4 regions of the Blastococcus sp. Marseille-P5729 genome follow, and region 1 is predicted to be linked to each of the others. Evidence: riboswitches for the same ligand, from Rfam matches in the RefSeq annotation. Region 1 holds a riboswitch; each other region holds the start of a gene.
The links. Region 1 has a riboswitch for S-adenosylmethionine ahead of DAA40_RS06240 (DUF4242 domain-containing protein). Riboswitches for the same ligand answer to the same signal wherever they lie in the genome.
Positions count from the first base shown of each region.

Region 2: it holds a riboswitch for S-adenosylmethionine, as region 1 does, so the genes downstream of both, metB (cystathionine gamma-synthase) here and DAA40_RS06240 (DUF4242 domain-containing protein) in region 1, are expected to answer to the same signal.
Region 3: it holds a riboswitch for S-adenosylmethionine, as region 1 does, so the genes downstream of both, DAA40_RS11970 (bifunctional o-acetylhomoserine/o-acetylserine sulfhydrylase) here and DAA40_RS06240 (DUF4242 domain-containing protein) in region 1, are expected to answer to the same signal.
Region 4: it holds a riboswitch for S-adenosylmethionine, as region 1 does, so the genes downstream of both, DAA40_RS12405 (LLM class flavin-dependent oxidoreductase) here and DAA40_RS06240 (DUF4242 domain-containing protein) in region 1, are expected to answer to the same signal.

Region 1 is NZ_OMPO01000001.1:1,257,458-1,262,982, forward strand. It holds gene DAA40_RS06230 (ABC transporter ATP-binding protein) at 1-515, opposite strand, end outside; gene DAA40_RS06235 (acyl-CoA dehydrogenase family protein) at 488-1,573, opposite strand; gene DAA40_RS06240 (DUF4242 domain-containing protein) at 1,579-2,139, opposite strand; SAM riboswitch class IV at 2,553-2,668, opposite strand; gene DAA40_RS06245 (acyl-CoA dehydrogenase family protein) at 2,845-4,038, shown strand; gene DAA40_RS06250 (acyl-CoA dehydrogenase family protein) at 4,074-5,201, shown strand; gene DAA40_RS06255 (MFS transporter) at 5,352-5,525, opposite strand, start outside.
Region 2 is NZ_OMPO01000004.1:73,183-78,707, forward strand. It holds gene dprA (DNA-processing protein DprA) at 1-210, shown strand, start outside; gene DAA40_RS15585 (tyrosine recombinase XerC) at 298-1,212, shown strand; gene metB (cystathionine gamma-synthase) at 1,209-2,384, opposite strand; SAM riboswitch class I at 2,463-2,583, opposite strand; gene DAA40_RS15595 (murein hydrolase activator EnvC) at 2,597-3,100, opposite strand; gene rpsB (30S ribosomal protein S2) at 3,485-4,363, shown strand; gene tsf (translation elongation factor Ts) at 4,445-5,263, shown strand; gene pyrH (UMP kinase) at 5,396-5,525, shown strand, end outside.
Region 3 is NZ_OMPO01000002.1:708,664-714,188, forward strand. It holds gene DAA40_RS11950 (branched-chain amino acid aminotransferase) at 1-942, shown strand, start outside; gene DAA40_RS11955 (amidase) at 957-2,369, shown strand; gene DAA40_RS11960 (transglutaminase family protein) at 2,430-3,230, shown strand; gene DAA40_RS11965 (cold-shock protein) at 3,334-3,537, opposite strand; SAM riboswitch class IV at 3,929-4,045, shown strand; gene DAA40_RS11970 (bifunctional o-acetylhomoserine/o-acetylserine sulfhydrylase) at 4,092-5,408, shown strand.
Region 4 is NZ_OMPO01000002.1:810,104-815,628, forward strand. It holds gene DAA40_RS12395 (sigma factor-like helix-turn-helix DNA-binding protein) at 1-1,901, shown strand, start outside; one part of gene DAA40_RS12400 (IS3 family transposase) at 2,183-2,471, shown strand; one part of gene DAA40_RS12400 (IS3 family transposase) at 2,471-3,462, shown strand; SAM riboswitch class IV at 3,820-3,934, shown strand; gene DAA40_RS12405 (LLM class flavin-dependent oxidoreductase) at 4,226-5,461, shown strand; gene DAA40_RS12410 (NtaA/DmoA family FMN-dependent monooxygenase) at 5,481-5,525, shown strand, end outside.

The DNA.
Region 1 (5,525 bases):
CGTAGCCAGCCCTGCAGGGTCCCGCGAGTCGCGGGATCGAGCGCGCTGAAGGGCTCGTCAAGCAGCAACAGCTCCGGCCGGACGGCGAGCGCCCGCCCCAGCGAGACCCGCTGCGCCTGGCCGCCGGAAAGCTGGTCCGGATAGCGATCGGCGAGGTGGGCGATTTCCAGGAGCTCGAGGAGCATGTCGATTCGGCCGGGCTCGATTCCCCGGTTTCGCTGGAAACCAAGACCCAGCGCGACGTTCTCCCGGACCGTCAACCAGTCCAGCAGCAAGGCTTGCTGGTACACGACGGCCTGTCGTTGCTCTCCCGAGGAAGCGGTGAGCTCGACAATGCCCTCGCTCGGCGTGATCTCACCGTCCAGCACCCGCAGCAGCGTCGACTTGCCGGCGCCACTGCGGCCTAGAACCGCGACCTGCCGGCCACGCTCGACCGTCAGGTCGACGCCGTCCAGCACCTTCTCACCGCCGAGACGGACCTCGACCCCTACGAGGCGAGCGACGTGAGCTCCCATCGGAGCTGTCCTTCCGACGGAGACTGCACGGGCAGGAAGGCCGCCTCGCGGAACCGGCGTGCGGTCCCGCTCGAGGCGACATAGCCGCGGCCACCGGCGAGGGCCGCCTCCAGGCGGGTTGCCTCACCGGCGATCAGGCTGGCGTCCAGGCGCAGCCGGACGAACTCGACCAACGGGCTCGCCGACAGGTCAGACCCGAGCCGAGTCCAGCGGTCCGCGACCTCATCGAGGGCAGAACGGGCGTCGAGGTAGCGCTGTTGCAGCCCCTCGTTGCCCGCGCGGGTCACCAGCGCCTCGGACTCGGTCAGCGCGCGTCGCGCGATCCCGATGCAGAAGGCGGACTGCAGCGTCAAGAAGGTCGGCCGGAAGGCGCGTGCCGTGGCGGTGAAGTCCCAGCTGAGCACGGCGTCCAACGGGATCCGCGCGCCCTCCAGGCGGACGGACGCCGATGCGGTTGCGTTGAGCGCGAGCAGGCCGTCGACGTAGTTGACCGTGACGCCAGGGGCGCCCACCCGGAACCACGTGATGATGCGCCGTTCGTCATCGAGCACGACGGGGATCACCACGACCGCGCCGTCCACCAGGTTCGATGCCCAGCGGATCTGCCCGTCGATGACCAGCTCGTCGCCTTCGACGTGGCCGGTGATGCCGAGCGGCTCGATTCCCGCCAGCGCCTTCATGCCCGATGCCATGGCGGTCGAGCCGATGCGCTCACCGCGGCGCAGCAGCGTCCAGGTCTCGGAGTTCAGTGCGGTGCGGTTGCCGCGGGCGAAGTAGTCCAGCACCATGCGGTGCGCCCACAGGCTGAACGCGCTGCTCATGCACTCCTCGGCCAGGAGCGCGATCAGCTCGGAACTCCCGTCGATTTGCGATGCGGCCTCATGCGGGTCGCCGACCGTGTCGACACCGAGGTCGAGCAGGTGACGCTCACCGAGCTCGCGCAGCAGATCGGTCGTCGACGTCGCCCCGGAGTCGATCGCCCGTACCGACTCCGCCACGCGGGCGCGCAGGTCATCGGCGGCGGCGCGGACGAGCCCGATGTCGGACTGCGTCGTCACGGCGCTCATCCGGCACCCCCGGGGACCGGAGCGACGTCGAGGGCGTGCAGCCGGTCGATCGGGGTCGAGACGATCTCCCGCGCCCGGACGACGGCGTCCTCGTCGGGGGCATTGTAGAGGCACAGGCACTTGGCGACGTCTTCGCGAACGTAGGTGCGCAGGAAGGAGACCTCGGGGATCTCGGCGTACAGCGGGGACTTCTCCTTCTTGCGGCTGAGGTAGGTGTCCATGTCGATGTGCGCCGGGATGTCCCACTCGACCAGGTACCCGGCCTCGGGGCGGGCGGCCTTGATGTCCTCGAGATCAGCACCGACCAGGCGCACCTGATCGGGCCCTTCGACCTCGGTGACGTCGTCCAGGCCGAGGACGGCGCTGCCGAGAGCGGTGAGGTCGGCGGTCTCGAAGACCAGGAAGACGCGGTCGGCCGGGGCGGTGACCTCGGCCTCGATCAGCTCGGCTCCGGCGGCGGCGGCACGGGTTGACGCCTGCTCGATGAGCGCGGCGGCAGCGTCCTTCGACGCGGTGGCGGGGACGATCTCGACGAGGGCAAGAACGGATTCGGACATGCGTTCCTCCATTTCAGGGGTGCGGTGATGACCGGCGTACGCCGGTTGTCTAACAGGGGTGCGAGTTGGTGCGCGGCGGGATTCCGGACGGTCGTCGGGACCAGCCCCGCTGGCGCGCGGAGACGCCGCCGGGTGCCAGTTGACGGAACCACGGGCGGTGCCGCGCAGGTCCTCGACGGGGCGCGGGCCGAACGCCGACGAACACCGCCGTCCCTACCGGCCTACGGCCAGCGTCGACGAACGTGCAGCGGCTCAGCCTGCGATCGACGGACGTCGAGCGGACGTAGAGCGACTGCCGGGACCGTCAGACGCGCGGGTCAGGAACAGGTGGTGCGGAGCCGGCCGTAGTCAATGGTGAAGCGTCGTACGGCGTAGAACGTCGTCGCCACGTCTGACTCCTTCTGCCCTCGCGGGCGCTGCGCTTGCCGGGCACGTCATCGTGCCCGACCAGGTCGTCACCCGGGGCACCCCACCGCATCGCGAGGGTTGCCGTCCAGCGAGCCGGGGCTTGACGCTGGAGCTCTTGACCCGCAGCAATAGTACTCACAACGTCGCCGCCCGCAACGTGGCCAGGCGTGGATTGGCTCACCCGGGGGCGACGGCAGCGATCAAACCGAATACGATTCGGTCAGGAGCGCGCACGATCGGCCCCTCGTCGGCGGGCGCCCCACAACCAGGACGACGTCCAGACTCAGGAGCCAATCCATGGACCAGCTGTACAGCAAGGAAGAGCGCGAGTTCGCCGAGCAGATGCGCGAGTTCTATCGCACGGAGATCCCCAAGGAGATCCGTGAGATGAACGCCCGGGGTGAGATCGACAGCAAGGAACCGATCGTCACCACCCAGCAGATCCTGAACAAGCACGGCTATGCGGTCCCCAACTGGCCGGTCGAGTGGGGCGGTCAGGACTGGACCCCCGTGCAGCGGCACATCTGGCTGCAGGAGATGGAGCTGGCCAACGTCCCTGCCCCGCTCGCCTTCAACACCTCGATGGTCGGCCCGGTCATCGCGACCTTCGGCTCGCAGGAGATCAAGGAGCGCTTCCTGCCGAAGACCGCGAACCTGGACATCTGGTGGTCGCAGGGCTTCTCCGAGCCGGACGCCGGTTCGGACCTCGCTTCGCTGAAGACGACCGCGGTCCGCGACGGTGACCACTACATCGTCAACGGCCAGAAGACCTGGACCACGCTCGGCCAGTACGGCGACTGGATCTTCATGCTCGTGCGCACCAACCCCGAGGTGAAGAAGCAACAGGGCATCTCGTTCCTGCTGATCGATATGAAGTCCCCTGGGGTGACGGTCCGCCCGATCCAGTTGATCGACGGCGGTCACGAGGTCAACGAGGTGTTCTTCGACAACGTCGAGGTCCCCGTCGAGAATCTCGTCGGCGAGGAGAACATGGGCTGGACCTATGCGAAGTTCCTCCTGGGCAACGAGCGCACGGGCATTGCGCGGGTCGGCGTCTCCAAGACCCGCATCGCCCGCCTGAAGGAGTTCGCTCGCAACACCCGTACCAAGAAGGGCACCCTCCTCGAGGATCCGTTGTTCGCGGCGCGCCTGACCAAGGTCGAGGTCGAGCTGCAGGCGCTGGAGATGACCCAGATGCGCATCCTGTCGACGCAGACTGCCGGCTCGGGCAAGCCCGATCCGCGTTCGTCGGTGCTCAAGCTCGTCGGCTCGAAGCTGCAGCAGGAGATCACCGAGCTGCTCGTCGACGTTCTCGGCCCGGATGGGCTGTACTTCCGCGACGACTACGACACTCCGGAGGGCTTCTCGCCGGTTCCGCAGGGCGCCGTCGACGCGCTGCCGACCTACTTCAACTACCGCAAGGTCACCATCTACGGCGGTTCGTCCGAGGTGCAGCGCGGCATCATCTCCAAGGCCATTCTCGGCCTCTGAGCCGACCGACGACACAGACACTAGGAGTATTCAAAGTGGATCTCGAACTCACTGATGAGCAGCGCGAGCTCGCCTCGACGGTCGGCCGCATGATGAAGGAACGCTACGACGCCGAGAAGCGCGATGCGATTCTCGCCTCGGAGCCGGGTTACAGCGACGACATGTGGGGCCGGTACGCCGAGCTCGGCGCGTTGGCGCTTCCCTTCGCCGAGGAGTACGGCGGCGCAGACATGGGCTTCGGCGAGGTCGCCGTGGTCCTGGAGGAGTTTGGCAAGGCTCTCGTGCTCGAGCCGTACGTCTCGACCGTGCTGCTGGGCGGCGGCCTGGTCAATGAGGCCGGCACCGATGAGCAGAAGTCCGAGCTCCTGGGCGGCATCGCCGAGGGCTCGCTCAAGCTGGCGTTCGCGGCGCAGGAGCCCGGCCAGCGCTACGACCTCACCTCCCCCACCACGACTGCGTCCGGCTCGGGCGACTCGTACACCGTCTCCGGCGAGAAGTCCGGCGTCCTGGGTGGTGACTCGGCAGACAAGCTGATCGTCTCGGCATCGGTCGACGGCGAGGTCGGCCTGTTCGTGGTCGACGCCCAGGGCGAGGGCGTGACACTGATGCCGTTGAAGCAGGCCGACGGTCTGGGTGCCGCGAACGTGCTGCTGAAGGACGCCCCCGCTCAGCGGCTGGGCTCGGGCGATGCGAAGCAGACCATCCAGAAGGTCGTCGACGTCGCCACCGCGGGGCTGTGCTCCGAGGCTGTCGGCGCGATGGAGACCGCGCTGAAGATGACCGGCGAGTACCTGCACACCCGCGTGCAGTTCGGCAAGCCCATCGGCATCAACCAGGCGCTGCAGCACCGGGCGGCCGACATGTACGTCTCGCTGGAACTGGCCAAGTCCATGGCGCTGTTCGCGCGCCTGGCCGCGAGCAGCTACGGAGAGAACAGCCACCGCGACATCACCGCCGCCAAGATCGAGATCGATAAGTGCGCGCAGCACATCTCGCAGGAGGCCATTCAGATGCACGGCGGCATCGGCATGACGATGGAGTATCCGATCGGCCACTACGCCAAGCGTCTGACGGTCATCATGCGGACCTTCAACGACAGCGACGCGCTCGTCGAGGAGCTAGCCGAATCGGGCGGCTTGATCAAGCCCAGCGCCGAGGTCTAGTCAGCACCACCCTTTCGACCGTGCCGGGATTCCCTCTGGGGAGTCCCGGCACAGTCATTTGCGTCGGACGTTGCGGACCGTCGTGGGCGCTCTGGCATTCACAAGTGGGGTTAGCCCTCGCAGGAGGGGATTAATCCCCTCTTGTGAGCCTCAAGCCCTCTTGCGAGAGGGGGCGGGCCGCAGGCCCCACCAGCTCACGATGCCGCCGAGGGCGAGCATCGCGGCGCACAGCAGCATCGCGTCAAGGTGAGCCGCGGTCATCGCTGCCGGATCGGCGTACTCGCGCCCGGAGAGACCCACGATCGCCGGGAGCGCCGCGACCGC
Region 2 (5,525 bases), on a different contig from region 1:
CGCGCGCCCGACCGTGTAGGTGATGACCTCGATCCGGGGCTGAAACGGCTGCTCGATGCAGTCCCCGCGCGCCGCGCGGTACCAGCCGACTCCATCGCCGGCGTGGCCGCGACCTCCGCCTCCGAGGCGCTACGCGGGCTGATCGTGCTCGAGATGATGGGCCTCATCGAGCAGCATGACGGGCGATGGCGGCTCATCCCCCGCAGTTAGGGATTAACCAGCTCGGTACATAACGATCCAGGACGCTGGCGGCGCGTCGGTTTGGACGCGGCCGGGACCGCTGGTCACGGTAGGCGAGTGGACGAGTTCGACCTTCCGGACGATCTGGCCCGCGTGCTGGGCCAGTACGAGCGGAGCCTGACGCTCGAGCGTGCGGTGTCCGCGCACACCGTCAAGGCCTACATCTCGGACGTCCGCGGCCTGCTTGATCATCTGGTGCGCATGTCGGGCGAGTCCGTGAGCGCACTCGACCTAGGTGTGCTGCGCTCCTGGCTGGCCAAATCGCGCACCATGGGTGCCTCCCGCAGCACTCTGGCCCGCCGGGCGGCGAGCGCCCGGTCGTTCACCTCGTGGGCGGCGGCCAAGGGTCTGATAGACGCCGATCCCGGGCCCCGGCTGGCCTCACCTTCCGCGCGCCGCGCATTGCCGGAGGTGCTCAGCCAGGAGCAGGCCGCCGGCTTGGTCGACTCGATCGAGGGCGATGATCCCGTGGCGCTGCGCGACCGCGCGATGCTCGAGCTGCTGTACGCCGGGGGGATCCGGGTCAGCGAGCTGGTCGGGCTGGACCTCGACAGCTACGACGCGGCCCGGGTGCTGCTGCGCGTGCTCGGCAAGGGTGACAAGGAGCGCAGCGTGCCGATCGGGTCGCCGGCCCGCGCGGCGCTCGAGGGCTACCTACGCCAGGGCCGGCCGGGCCTGGTCTCCAGCCGGACGACGACCGCCTTGTTCCTCGGCGTCCGAGGCGGCCGGATCGACCAGCGGGAGGTCCGCCGGATCGTGCATCGGGCCGCGAGCGCCGTTGACGGAGCCCCGGACATCGGTCCGCACGGCCTGCGGCACAGCGCGGCGACGCATCTGCTCGAGGGCGGCGCGGACTTGCGCTCGGTGCAGGAGCTGCTGGGACACGCCTCGCTGGCCACCACCCAGATCTACACGCACGTCTCGGTCGAGCGGCTGCGTGCCGCGTTCAACCAGGCCCACCCGCGCGCCTAGCCGATCGCGGCCGCCCGATCGAGAGCGGCGGTCAGATCCGCGACCAGATCCGCCGGATCCTCGATACCCACCGAGAGCCGGAGCAGCCCGTCGCTGATCCCGGCGACCGCGCGGGCCTCCGCGGTCATCGAGGCATGCGTCATGGTCGCCGGGTGCGCCACGAGTGACTCCACGCCACCCAGCGACTCGGCGAGGCTGAACAGCGCGAGGCCGTCCAGGAACGCCCGCACCGCGGACGTGCCGCCGGCGAGCTCGAACGACAGCATGGCGCCGTATCCATCCTGCTGCCGCGCCGCGATCTCGTGACCCGGATGGCTCGGCAGCCCCGGGTAGTTCACCTGCGCGACCGCCCGGTGCGCACAAAGCGCGTCGACAACGGCTGCCGCGCCGTCCTGGTGCGCCCGCATCCGGGGGGCGAGCGTACGAAGTCCACGCAGCGTCAGGAAGGAGTCGAACGGGCTGCCCGTGATGCCGATCGTGTTCGACCAGTAGGCCATCTGCTCATGCAGCTCGGGCGTCGCCGAGACGATGGCGCCGCCGACCACGTCGCTGTGCCCGTTGAGGTACTTGGTAGTCGAGTGGACGACCACATCGCAGCCCAGCTCGATCGGGCGCTGCAGCACCGGTGACAGGAAGGTGTTGTCGGCGACGACGGTGGCGCCCACCTCGTGCGCGCGCCGCGCGACGTCGGCCACGTCGGTGATCCGCAACAGGGGGTTGGACGGCGTCTCGATCCACACCACGCTCGGCGCGGGCTGCGCCGTGAGCGCCGCGTCCAGGGCGCGGGGATCGGTGAAGTCCACGAGGTCCACGTCGAAAGCGCCCTTCTCGCCGAGCGAGTCCAGCAGCCGCCAGGTGCCGCCGTAGCAGTCATGCGGGGCGAGGATCCGCTGGCCGGGGGAGAGCAGCGCGTGCAGGACGACCGTGATGGCCCCCATGCCGGTGGCGGTGATGATCCCGCCGGCCCCGCCCTCCAGATCGCTGATCGCGCCGCCCAGCTGGTCTCGGGTCGGGTTGCCGCTGCGCGTGTAGTCGTACTGGCGGGGCTCGCCGAACCTGGCGAAGGTGAAGTTGCTCGACAGGTGCAGGGGCGGGACGACGGCCCCGTGCTGGGTGTCGGACTCCAGCCCGGCGCGGACGGCGCGGGTCACGGGGGAGTGCTGCTGAGTCATGGTGTGGCACCTCTCGGTCGAAGGGCACGACGCCATGCGGATCGACCAGGTGCAATCGCGCCGGCCGCGGCCTGGCGCAACCCATCTGCCGGTCAGCCCGAGGGCTACCGCAGGACTTGGCACCGGCCTTCGATCTTGCGTGTCGAAGGTGGTTGCCCCGGCGTCAGCGGGCCTGTCCCTCAGCCGGTCGTGATGGTTGTGGGAACACCCTACTACAGCGGCAGCAGCCGGACGCGACGTGGTCGCAGCAGGCTCAGCGGGTCGAGGTACCGCTCGCCGCGACGGGCTCCCCAGTGCAGGCACGCCGCCGCTGCGCACTCAGGATGCGCGGCCTGCAGGACGCCAATCGGCTGTTCTCGCGTCACGGGGGCGCCCGCGCTCACGGAGGCCACCACCGGCTCGTACGTCGTGCGGATGCCGTCGGGGTGGTCGATGGACACGACCGGTTTGCCCGCGACCTCTCCCGCGAACGCGACGACGCCGTCCCCCGCAGCGAGGACCGTGGCGCCGGGCGACACCGCAAGGTCGACTCCGCGGTGTCCCGGGAGCCACGGCTTGTCGGGCGGATCGAACTCCCTCGAGACCGTCGGGTTCCCGGCCAGCGGCCAGTCGTAGCGCGAGGACGCCGCGTCCGCCCGTTCGACCAGCGCGGCGATCGATAGGAGCGCCATCAGCAGGGTGATCGCGGCGCGACGCAGTGGGTGGGTTCGGGTCATGGCGCGATCCAACGCTGTACCGGTCGCGCCGTCGCGCGGCCCGGCCTGGGCTGTGGACGATCCACGGGAGTGTGGACGGCGAGCGGCGTGCCGCGTCTTTCCACCTCGGGGTGTGCTACCGACCGGCGGCCCGCCCGCCTCCGCTGCCCCGCAGAACCTACGCGCGGCCGATCCCGTATGATTCTTGCCAGCGGTTCGTGCGGGGCAGACCGGCGAGCCGACTTCGCGCGTCCAGACCCGTTCACGGGTCGACTCAGCTACGGTCCGGCGAGAGCCGGTGGAGTCGGGGCGCCAGGGGCCCTGCCGAACCCGGCCGGGCCGACAACCATAGAAAAGGACCGTCCGGCGTGCTTGGCCGAGACGGTCAGAAGAAGGAGAACGGCAATGGCCGTCGTCACCATGCGTCAGCTGCTCGACTCGGGCGTGCACTTCGGACACCAGACCCGCCGCTGGAACCCGAAGATGAAGCGCTTCATCCTGACCGAGCGCAACGGCATCTACATCATCGACCTGCAGCAGACCCTGTCATACATCGACAAGTCCTTCGAGTTCGTCAAGGAGACCGTCGCGCACGGCGGCACCGTGCTGTTCGTGGGCACCAAGCGCCAGGCCCAGGAGGCGATCTCCAAGGAGGCCACCCGCGTCAACATGCCGTACGTGAACCACCGCTGGCTCGGCGGCATGCTCACCAACTTCGGCACCGTGCACAAGCGCCTGCAGCGGCTCAAGGAGCTCGAGCAGATCGCCGAGACCGGCGGCGACACCGTGATGACCAAGAAGGAACAGCTCATCCTGGACCGCGAGCGCGAGAAGCTATCGAAGACTCTCGGTGGCATCCGTGACATGGCCCGGGTCCCGTCGGCGATCTGGATCGTCGACACCAAGAAGGAGCAGATCGCGGTCGGCGAGGCCAAGAAGCTGAACATCCCGATCGTCGCCATTCTCGACACCAACTGCGATCCGGACGAGGTCGACTACCCGATTCCGGGCAACGACGACGCCATCCGCTCGGCCGGCCTGCTGACCCGCGTCATCGCCGACGCGTGCGCCGAGGGCTTGCTGGCGCGTGCCTCGCAGACCGGCAAGGCGGAGGGCGAGGACAAGCCCAATCGCGACGAGGTCGCCGCGGACGAGCCGCTGGCAGAGTGGGAGCGCGAGATCCTCGAGGGCGCCAAGCCGGACGAGGCCGCTGCGCAGCCCCCCGCTACCGAGCAGTCCGCCGGGCAGGCCGCCGCCCCGGCCGGAGACGAAGAAGCCAAGTAGCCACGCTGCCGGGTCTCGGCCCGGCTCCACCACCACTTGCGATCTACATCCGCGAGCCGCGGATAGATGGGACAGCCCACCATGGCAAATTTCTCTGCCGCTGATGTCAAGAAGCTGCGCGAGCTGACCGGCTCGGGCATGCTCGACTGTAAGAAGGCGCTCGCCGAGACCGACGGGGACTTCGACAAGGCCGTCGAGTTGCTGCGCATCAAGGGAGCCAAGGACGTCGGCAAGCGTGCCGCGCGCACCTCGTCCAACGGCCTGGCCACCGTCAAGGACGGCACCGCGATCGAGCTGCTGTGCGAGACCGACTTCGTCGCCAAGAACGAGGACTTCATCGCCCTGGGTGACAAGATCGTCGACGCCCTGGCGGCCGCGAAGGTCGACGGGGTCGAGGCGGCCCTGAAGCACGAGATCGACGGCACCACCGTCGAGGCGCTCGTGCAGGAGCTGTCGGCGAAGATCGGCGAGCGCCTCGAGCTGCGCCGCGTCGTCCGCTTCGACGGGCAGACCACCGCCTACCTGCACCGCCGTTCCGCGGACCTGCCGCCGCAGGTCGCCGTCCTGGTCGAGTACACCGGCGACAACGAGGAGGCCGCGCGCCAGGCCGGCATGCAGATCGCCGCGATGCGCCCGAGGTACGTCTCGCGCGACGAGGTGCCCGCCGACATCGTCGAGAACGAGAAGCGCGTCGCAGAGGAGACCGCCCGCGGCGAGGGCAAGCCCGAGCAGGCGATCACCAAGATCATCGAGGGCAAGGTCAACGCCTACTTCAAGGACTTCACCCTCAACGAGCAGGCGTCGGTGCAGGACTCCAAGAAGAACGTCAAGGCCGTTCTCGACGAGGCCGGCGTCGCCGTGACCCGATTCGCTCGCATCGAGGTCGGCGAAGAGCTCTAAGCGCTCACCGCACGATCAGAAGGGGGCCGTCACTGCCGTGATCCGGTACTGACGGCCCCTTTCTCGCACCATCACCGCGGGGAGAACGCACACCGCGCCGAGCCCGCACATCCTCGAAGGGACAGATCGCAGATGAGTGGCTACAGACGAGTCCTGCTCAAGCTCTCGGGAGAGACCTTCGGCGGCGGCAAGGTCGGTGTCGACACCGAGGTCGTCAAGAGCATCGCCCACCAGATCCGCGAGGTCGTCGAGACCGGCGTGC
Region 3 (5,525 bases), on a different contig from region 1:
AAGGTCGGCGCGGTGGAGCCCTTCGTGCTGCATCCTGCGGCCGCCGTCCTGCACTACGCGCAGGAGATCTTCGAGGGCATGAAGGCCTACCGCCGGACCGATGGCTCGGTGTGGCTGTTCCGCCCGGATCGCAACGCCGCCCGGTTCCAGTCCTCCGCGCGCCGGCTGTGTCTTCCCGAGCTGCCGGCGGAGGATTTCGTGCGGTCCATCGAGCAGCTGGTGCGCACGGATGCCGCGTGGGTTCCCGAGGTCCGGACCGAGGAGTCGCTGTACATCCGCCCGTTCATGGTCGCGACCGAGACCTTCCTCGGCGTCCGGCCGGCCCACGAGGTCGCCTACCGGGTGATCGCCTCGCCCGCCGAGGCCTACTTCAAGAAGAAGGAGGGTGAGGCTCCCGGCGTCCGCCTGTGGATCAGCGGGCATTACACGCGCGCCGCCCGAGGCGGCACGGGCGCGGCGAAGTGCGGCGGCAACTACGCCGCGAGCCTGGCCGCGCAGATGGAGGCCGCCGCGCACGGGTGCGACCAGGTGCTCTACCTCGATCCGGACGGGCAGTCGCTCGAGGAGTCCGGCACGATGAACATCTGCCTGGTGACCGCGGACGGCGAGCTGCTCACCCCCGGTCTCGGTACGATCCTGGAGGGCGTCACCCGTGACAGCGTGCTCGCGATCGCGGCTGAGCACGGGCTCACCCCGGTCGAGCGCACGATCACCCTCGACGAGCTGATCGCTGGTGCGCGCTCCGGCCAGGTCACCGAGGTCTTCGCCTGCGGAACGGCCGCGGTCATCACCCCCATCACCCACTTCGCCAGCGACACCCAGTCCACGGACGTCGGAGGCGGCCGCGCCGGCGAGAAGACGATGGCGATCCGCCAGCACCTGCTCGACGTGCAGCTGGGGCGGGCCGAGGACACGCATGGCTGGTGCCACCAGGTCTGCTAGGGCAAGGTGGGGGCATGGACGACGTCAGCTACCTGAGCGCAGCCGAGCTGAGCACGGCGTACGCCGCTGGCGAGCTCTCCCCCGTCGAGGCGACCCGGGGCGTCCTCGACCGCCTGCACGAGGTGAACGACAAGATCAACGCCTTCACTGCGGTCCTCGACGACTATGCGCTGGACCACGCCCGGCAGTCCGAGGAGCGCTGGCGCGCCGGGAGCCCGCTCAGCCCCATCGACGGCGTCCCGACCTCGATCAAGGACAACGTCCCGATGGCCGGTCTGCCGTGCCGCAGGGGATCGCTGACCACCGACCCTGGGCCGGCGTCCGAGAACGGTCCGGCGGTCGACCGACTGCTGGAGGCCGGGGCGGTGCTGTTCGGGCGGACGACGCTGCCGGACAACGCCTGCAAGGGCGTGACCGACAGCCCGCTCACCGGCATCACGCGCAACCCGTGGAACCTGCAGACCACCCCCGGCGGGTCCAGCGGAGGCGCATCAGCGGCACTGGCGGCCGGCATCGGACCGCTCGCGCTCGGTTCGGATGGCGCCGGGTCGATCCGGATCCCCGCCTCGTTCGCCGGCGTCGCGGGGATCAAGCAGACCTACGGCCGGGTCGCCACGCTGCCGGGCAGCCCCTTCGAGGGGATGTCACACCAAGGCCCGATGGCCCGCACGGTCGCCGACGTCGGTCTCATGCTGCAGGCGATCGCGCATCCCGACCCACGCGACGGCACCAGCTGGCCCGGCCCACCGATCTTCGATCCGGACGCCGACATCACCAACCTGAACGGCGTCCGGATCGCTTTCACCGCTGACTTCGACCTGCCGTTCCCGATGCAGCAGGGGGTGCGTCAGCGGGTCGTGGCGGCGTCCGACGTCTTCCGCTCGCTGGGCGCCACCGTCGTCGACGCCTGCCCAGATCTCTCTGGAGTGATGCCCGCCCTCGCCACGCTGTGGCACGGCGGGCTCGCCAAGGTGTACGCCGCTGTCCCGGAGTCCGCCCGCGACCGGTTCGACCCCGCCCTGGTCGCGATGGCGCAGCGTGGCGCCGGCATCACCGCAGCCGATTACGTCGCGGCGTCTGGCTACAAGGCCGAGCTCGGCCGCGCGATGGGCGAGTTCCACCGCGAGCACGACCTGCTCGTGGGGCCGACGATGCCGCTGGTCGCCTTCGAGGCTGGCCGGCTCACCCCGCCAGGCACGCCCGAGGACGACTGGATGACGTGGAGCCCCTATGTGGCCGCCTTCAACATGACCCAGCAGCCGGCGGCGTCCGTGCCGTGCGGGCTCTCGGACGGGCTGCCGGTAGGACTGCAGATCATCGGCCGGCGCAACGACGACGCGCTGGTACTGCGCGCGGCGGCGGCGTACGAGCAGGCGGCCGGCGGGTTCCGGGCGCTGTCCGACCACGGCCGCCGACTGGCGCTGTAACGGGACCGCGCGGCCGACCTCACACCCACGGGCTCGTCCCGGCGGAGCAGGATGGAGCCCATGCAGCGAACCGTCTCCGCCCACGTCGACGCGCAGATCGTCGACACCACCGACCTCGTGCTGTCCATCGCCGTCGCACGCGGCCCGGACATCGCCGAGGAGAGTCTCTCGATGACCCTGGAGGGTCAGCCGCTGGAGTTCACCGAGGTGGTCGAGGCGGACGGCACGCGGCTGCACGTATGCCGCGGCATCCCCACCGGGCAGTTCGTCGCCGAGTACCAGGCGACGGTCGACGGGCAGGCGCGAGCGGCCTGGCATGACGACATCGCCGAGTTCGTCTACGCCCGCCCGAGCCGGTACTGCGAGTCCGACGAGCTCTTCCACAGCGCGTCCGCGCTGTTCGGGGGCCTGCAGGGGCACGACCTCGTCAACGCCGTCCGCGAGTGGGTGAACCAGAACGTGCAGTATTTCAGCGGCTGGTCGCGGGTGACCGACGGCGCGCTGGAGACCTTCCTGCAGCGGCAGGGCGTCTGCCGCGACTTCGCGCACCTGGTGGTCACGCTGCTGCGCGGGCTGTCGGTGCCGACCCGCTTCACCTCGGTCTACGCCCCCGGGCTGCAGCCGATGGACTTCCACGCCGTGGCTGAGGCCTACATCGACGGGCAGTGGTGGATCGTCGATGCCCCCGGGCTGGCGCCGCGCGCCAGCATGCTGCGGATCGCGACCGGGCGGGACGCCGCCGACACCGCGTTCATGACGACGATGCGCGGCGGTGTGCAGATGGGCGACATGACGGTCACCGCCACGGTCGATCCGGAGCTGCCCATCGAGGATCCAACGGCGCTCATCCCGCTGCTGTGAGCCGGGCCGCTGCGGTGACCGGGCCGCGAAGACATCGAGGCCCGGCGGAGTCGAGCTCCCCCGGGCCGCGGTCTTGCGGTTGGATCTTGGTCTTGCCGGCTCGTCAGCCGACGACGCGAACCTGGTCCGCCTGCGGACCCTTGTCGCTCTGTGTCACCTCGAACTCCACACGCTGCCCCTCATCGAGCGCGCGGTAGCCGTCCATGACGATGGCCGAGTGATGAACGAAGACGTCCTGGCCGCCGTCGACGGCAATGAAGCCGAAGCCCTTTTCCGCGTTGAACCACTTCACGGTTCCTTGTGCCACGTGCACTCCTGTTTTGTCATGCTGGGTCGGGCCCCGCGGGGTTGCCGGGCCCGGGTCTTGCTCCGCCCCGCACTACCTGCAGGTCCTGCCATGACACGGCTCCAGCTGCTTCAGAACACCAGCGTCCGCGCCAGGATCGAGCGGGCTGACGCCCACCGACTTGCTGAACTACGACCGATCGCCACGTTACAACCATTCCCTGACGGCGCCAGTTGACGTGCGGTAACAAAACAACAACGTCATCCCGACCTCGGGGCGAACAGGGCGGAGGTCGCCTGAGCGCCTACTGCGTAAGGCCGGCCGCTGGTCCAGGTGCCGCGGCCGCCCCACTGTCCCTCGGATCGCGACCCGGTCGCGGGCTAATCCGCGAGATGCCGTACATTCGTCGGCAGGTCATGAGCTCCAGCGACAAGCCCCGGCTTGCTGGACGGCAACCCTCCACCTGCGGTGGGGTGCTCCGGGTGAAGACCAGGCAGCGACCAGATCCGGTCGCCTGCAAGCGCGGGTTCTTTCATTCGTGAAGGACCCCTAACCACACGGGAGACACCTAACCCATGAGCACTCAGCCCGACAACTGGGCGTTCGAGACCAAGCAGATCCACGCGGGCCAGTCCCTCGACGAGACCGGCGCCCGGGCGCTGCCGATCTACCAGACGACCTCATACGTCTTCAAGGACGCCGAGCAGGCGGCCAACCGGTTCGCCCTCAGCGAGCTGGGCCCGATCTACACGCGCATCACGAATCCCACGCAGGCAGCCGTCGAAGACCGCATCGCCGCCCTGGAGGGCGGTGTCGGCGCCCTGCTGCTGGCCTCGGGCCAGTCGGCCGAGACGCTGGCGATCCTGAACATCGCCGAGGCGGGCGATCAGATCGTCGCCTCGCCGTCGCTGTACGGCGGCACCTACAACCTGTTCAAGCACACGCTGCCGAAGATGGGAATCGAGACGATCTTCGTCGAGGACCCGACCGATCCCGAGTCCTGGAAGTCGGCGATCACCCCGAAGACCAAGCTGTTGTTCGGCGAGTCGATCGCCAACCCGTCGGGCCAGATCCTCGACATCGAGGCGATCGGCGCGATCGCTCACGAGGCCGGCGTCCCGTTCATCGTCGACAACACGATCGCGACACCGTACGTGCTCAACCCGCTGAAGCACGGCGCGGACTACGTCATCCACTCGGCCACCAAGTACCTCGGTGGCCACGGCACGTCGATCGCCGGCGTCATCGTGGACGGCGGCTCGTTCGACTACGCGCAGTACCCCGAGCGCTTCCCGAACTACAACCAGCCCGACCCGTCCTACAACGGCCTGGTCTATGCCCGCGACCTCGGTGTCGGGTCGGCCTTCGGCGCCAACCTGTCCTTCATCCTCAAGGCCCGGGTGCAGCTGCTACGCGACATCGGTCCCGCGGTCTCGCCGTTCAACGCCTTCCTGATCGCGCAGGGCCTGGAGACCCTTAGCCTGCGCGTCGAGCGGCACCTGGAGAACACCCGCAAGGTCGCGGAGTTCCTCGAGAAGCACGACCAGGTCCTGAGCGTCACCTGGGCCTCGCTCGAGTCGTCGAAGTACTACGACCTCGCGCAGAAGTACACGCCCAAGGGCGCCGGCGCCGTCCTCGCGTTCGAGATCGCCGGCGGCATCGAGGCGGGCAAGAAGTTCGTCGACGCGCTCCAGCTGCACAGCCACGTGGCGAACATCGGCGACGTCCGCTCACTGGTGATCCACCCGGCCTCGACCACCCACAGCCAGCTCAACGAGCAGGAGCTGATCGCCGCCGGCGTCACCCCGGGCCTGGTCCGGCTGGCCGTCGGCATCGAGGGCATCGACGACATCATCGCCGACCTCGAGACCGGCTTCGCCGCCGCGAAGTAGCCTCAGATCGCAGCACTGCGACCCGCCGCGGCACCGAGGACCGGTGCCGCGGCGGGTCGTCTCCTTCGGCCACGTGCAACCCTCTGCATTACAACTCTGCCGGCCTGCTCGGACGAC
Region 4 (5,525 bases), on a different contig from region 1:
ACATTTCCCTTGCGATGTTGGACCTTCCGGTGCGCGCGAAGAACGTTCTCAATCGCGAACAGCTGCTGCTGACAGCGGATCTGGCCGATGTGTCTCTCGAGGAGCTGCTCGCCTTCCGCAACGCTGGCATTGGGACCGTCAGGTCGATTCTTCAGCAGCTCGCCGAGCTGTCCACCTCCCTACCACAGGCCTCCGCTCCGCTGCAGTCTTCGGGTGGGATCGAGACCGCATCTCCTTCGAACGCGTGGCTGGGCGATCTCATCCGGGATCTCGAGACCCTCGCAGAGTGGAACCTCAGCCTTGGACGCGCTGACAGTGGCCTCCTGGGGGAGCTCCCTCTAGGAGCTCCGCCGGATGCGGTCGCCGCGCGCAAGAGACTGCTCGCACTGAGCGCCGGCGAGGTTCTCCCATCGACTGACGTCAACGTGGCGGACGCGCTTGAGGCCGCGATCTACGGGTTGGATCAGCGGTACCAGAAGATCCTACGGGATCGTGTGTTTGCCTGGGAGCCCCTGACCCTCGAGGAGCTCGGTCAGGAGTTCGGGGTGACTCGCGAGCGTGTGAGACAAGTTGAGGTAAAGGCTCGCGCCAAGCTCGACGATCTCGTCACTGCGGCCAACTCCGTCGGCCGTGCCGCAGACTTCGTTCGCACGCAGATTCGCGGCGTCCGCCCCCTCCAAGAGTTGCTTGATCAGGCACCCGCGCTGGCCCACGAAGTGGTCTCCGTGGGTCAGCCCACGTGGAGGGTGATCGACGTCTTGGATGACGCGTATGAGATCGCCGACGGTTGGTGTGCCGAGCCAAGCTTCGAGGCAGCGCGACGCGACACGTCGGTCTTCCTCGACGAGTTGGCAGACTCGTACGGGGTGGTCCGCTTGGCCGACGTCTCCCTATCCGGGGACGAGGCCGGCTCCCTGCCGTGGTTGAAGGAATGGCTGATCTATCTGGGGTACGAGGTCAGAGACCAGTTCGTTCTCCTCAAGACGGCGTCGCTCAATGACATGGCTGCGGCCATCCTGTCGATCGAGGGGGCGCCACTGACCTTCGATGAATTGCACAAGAAGGTGGGACGCGGAGCTGCAGGAAGCCTCCGCAACCAGGTGAGCACCGATCCGGTCTTCACCAAGATAGACCGTGAGCACTTCGCTCTGACCGAGTGGGGACTTGAGGGCTACACGAATATTCGGGGCGAGATCGGCAAACTTCTCGAGCAGGCCGATGGCGAGTTGCCGCTGGCCACAGTGGTCGAGTCGCTGGTCGGCAGGTTCGGGGTCTCTGCGAACTCGGTCGCGGTCTACGCAGGCAGCCCGCCGTACAACGTGATGAACGGAATCGTTCGGACCGAGACGGGACAGTTGGCCGGCGGGGGAAGAAATCCTGCAAAGGTGCAGCGCTACTACCGTCGAGGAGGCGACTGGCTCTATCGCACTACGGTGACGTTCGATCACCTACGGGGCAGTGGGTGGCCGGCATCAACGGCCTTGTCCACGATCCTCCGTATGGCGCCGGGGGAGTACGCCGAGCTGTCGTCCAGACTCGGCCCCCAGAAGTTCTCCTACAAGACTCACCAGCCGTCATTCGGAAGCATCAAGCGCTTCCTCGAGGACATGGACTTGGGGATCGGTGACGAGATCTTCCTAGTCTTCAAGAAAGACGGTTCCTTCGATGTCGAGAAGCTTCCAGACGTGCCAGACGTGCCAGACGGCCGCATGGCCCAGGCGCTGCGACTCGTCGGAGCCGACATATCCCTCGATGTTGCGGATGCGATTGCGGCGCTCGGTTCGGCGATCAAGTTCGCGCCCGACGCGGACATCGTCTCAATTGCGCATGGATACAAGGCGCGCCGCGAGCAGCACATTCATGACCTAATCCTTGGTTTGGAACCGAGTTCGGACGAGTGACCTTGGCATCCAGAGTACGGGCGCCTGTTCACAGGTGCATCTCATCGCAGCCGACGGCAGCCGGCGGCGTCGCACCGTTGAGGGCACCGACACCTCGGCCGCAGATATTCAGGAGATCTGTCGCGAATTAGCGCGTCGGTGGTGAGGCACGATTCCTAGTCGGGTCTCAAGGGAATCGCTCGCGCATCGGGCTTGCGCGAGCCTGTTGCCTTTTCAGGCAACGATCTCGATGAACCGCCCCGGCAAGTCCAGAGACTCCGTTCCTTGGGAAGGATGGAGTCATGTCTGGGAGTACGTCGAAGAGGTACCCGGCCGAGCTGCGTGAGCGGGCGGTCCGGATGGTCACCGAGATTCGGGCCGACCACGAGTCGGAATGGGCGGCGATGAGCAAGGTCGCTGAACTGCTCGGGGTCGGGACGCCGGAGACGGTCCGGAAGTGGTGTCGGCAGGCCGAGGTCGATGCCGGCAGGCGCCCCGGGGTGACCTCGGAGGAGTCGGCGGAGTTGAAGCGGTTGAAGCGGGAGAACGCCGAGTTGAAGCGGGCCAACGCGATTCTCAAGAGCGCGTCGGTTTTCTTCGCAGCCGAACTCGACCGGCCACAGCGCTGATCGTGCGCTACATCGACGAGCACGTCGGTGAGCGCCACGATGACGGTCTGCGATGGGGTGTCGAGTCGATCTGTGCCGCGCTCACCGAGCTCGGCGCCAAGATCGCCCCCGCGACCTACTACGAGCACCGCCACCGCAAGCCGACCGCCCGCGAGGTGCGCGACGAGGAACTGAAGCCGAAGGTCGCCGAGGTCCACGCGGCGAACTACGGCGTCTACGGCGCGCGGAAGGTGTGGCTGACGCTCAACCGGGAGCGGGCCGCAGATGCGCCGCCGATCGCGCGCTGCACCGTGGAGCGGCTCATGGGTGAGCTCGGCCTGGCCGGCGCGGTGCGGGGCAAGGCCAAGCGCACCACGATCAGCGACCCGAAGGCGCCGAAGCCACTGGATCTCGTCGACCGGAGCTTCCGGCCGTTAGCACCCGATCGGCTCTGGGTGGCGGACTTCACCTACTGCTCGACGTGGTCGGGCTGGTGCTACACCGCGTTCGTGATCGACGCCTACGCCCGGCGGATCCTGGGCTGGTCGGTAGCGACCACGATGACCAGCCAGCTCGTCGTGGACGCCGTTGAACAGGCGATCTGGACCCGCGGCCGCGAAGGGCGTGACCTGGCCGGACTGGTTGCGCACCATGACCACGGCACGCAGTACCTGTCCGTGGCCTACTCCGAGAAGCTCGACGCCGCCGGGATCAAGCCTTCGACCGGCGCGGTGGGCTCGTCCTACGACAACGCACTGGCCGAATCGATCATCGGGCTTTACAAGACCGAGCTGGTCAAGAAGCAGCGGCCGTGGAAGGGCTTCGACGACCTCGAGGTCGCCACCGCTGAATGGGTGGACTGGTACAACCACCGCCGGCCCCACGAGTACTGCGACGACCTCACGCCCGTCGAGGCAGAGGCCGCTCACTACGCTCACCACGAGACCCCAGCAACCGTTGGAGTCTCAAGCTAGAAAGTCTCCGGACACGCCGGGGCGGTTCACCCGGGACTCGATGTTGCTTACGGCTCGAGCCCAGTCACAGTCCATGGCAGCGCGCACCGGGATTCGGTCTCTACTCAGTCTGGCGCCGACCCGGCCTAGTTTCAACTGGCCGAACGAACACGGAAGCTTGTGGTTCTATCAACGCGTGCACGAACCGATCCCGTCGCCCGATCGGGATCCGCACGAGACAGGGCAGGCTGGAGTCCTCGTCGGGGTTGCGCGCAATCAGCAGCGGCCCAACCCCATCAGGGTAGGCAGAATGCTCGCCCGCCGTGATCTGGGGCACATGACTTGCCCCTGAAACGAGGCTCGTTTACTCTTCAACGAGGTCACGAGAATCGCCGCGAAGCCCTGGCTCGGCGATCGGCAACCCCCGCCTCGTGGTGGGGTGCTCCAGGTGAAGACCTGGCCGGATCGCAACAGCGACCGGCAAGTACGAGTTCGCTCACGCGGGTTAGGAGAAACCAGCCATGGACGCCACGTCTGGTTTTCGCACCGCCCATTCACGACCGATGACCGGTCACGAAGCCGCTTGGCGGCTGTACGTCGATCTGGCGCTCGTCGCCAGCATGCGCTGTTCGCGCTAAGAGCGCGTTCCGCCCGACCTACACACCACACATCACCTCCTGACGGATAGTTCCGTCTCGTCGTAGCCGCCTCGGCAGCTTCGGCGATCTTCCTGCATTCCTTACGCAGCGGTGATGTGCCTTCCTACCTTGAGGTGCTTCCACGCATGTCCAACAATCCGGCGACCCCGCCGTCCGCTTCCTCCGAACACATCAACCTCTCTGTCGCGCTCGACGGCGCGGGGTGGCATCCGGCCGCCTGGCGTGAGCCCGGAGCCCGTCCTGCCGACCTGTTCACAACCGCCTACTGGGCAGAGCTCGTCACCGAAGCCGAGCGCGGCCTGCTCGACTTCGTGACGATCGAGGACTCCCTCGGCATCCAGTCCGACCACTTCGGCGGGCCGCCCGACCACCGCACCGACCAGGTACGCGGGCGCCTCGACGCCTCGCTGATCGCGGCGGCGCTCGGGCCCATCACCTCCTCGATCGGCCTGGTCCCCACCGTCACCACCACCCACACCGAGCCGTTCCACATCTCCAAGTCCATCGCCACCCTGGACTTCGCGAGCCGCGGCCGCGCCGGATGGCGGGTGCAGGTCTCCGGCCGCGCCCACGAGGCCGCACACTTCGGCCGCCGCGACATCCCCGAGCTCGACCGAAACTGGGCCACCCAGGAGGACTCCCGCCAGGCCATCCGCGAGCTGTTCGACGAGGCGGCCGACTCGATCGAGGTGGTCCGCCGGCTGTGGGACAGCTGGGAGGACGACGCCGAGATCCGCGACGAGGCGACCGGCCGCTTCATCGACCGCGACAAGCTGCACTACATCGATTTCGAGGGGTCGAAGTTCAGCGTCAAGGGCCCGTCCATCACACCGCGCCCGCCGCAGGGCCAGCCGGTCGTGACGGCTCTCGCGCACGCCGATATCCCCTACGAGCTGGCCGCTCGCGGCGCCGACCTGGTCTTCGTCACCCCGCAGGGCATCGACGACGTGCCCGCCCTGATCGGGCAGGTCCGCGCGGCCGAACAAGCGGTCGGCCGCACCAGTACGCCGCTGCTGATCAACGCAGACCTGCTGGTCGTCCTGGGCGACACCGAGAAGGACGCCCGTGACCGCCTGCGCCGCCTCGACGACACCGCGGGCGAGAAGCTCCGTTCCGACGCCGCGATCCTCGCGACTACCCCCGACCAGCTGGCAACGCTGCTCGTCGACTGGGCGGACGCCGGGTTGGACGGGTTCCGGTTGCGACCCGCGGTGCTACCAGACGACCTCGTCGCGATCACCCGCGGCGTCGTCCCCGCTCTCCAGTCGGCCGGCGCGTTCCGCCACACCTACGAGACCACCACCCTCCGCGATCATCTCGGGCTCCCCGTAGCGGTCAACCGCTACGCCGCGATCGCCTAAGGGAAAGGGAACCACTTTCATGAGCACCAGCAATCCACGCAAGCAGATCATCCTCGGCGCGCAC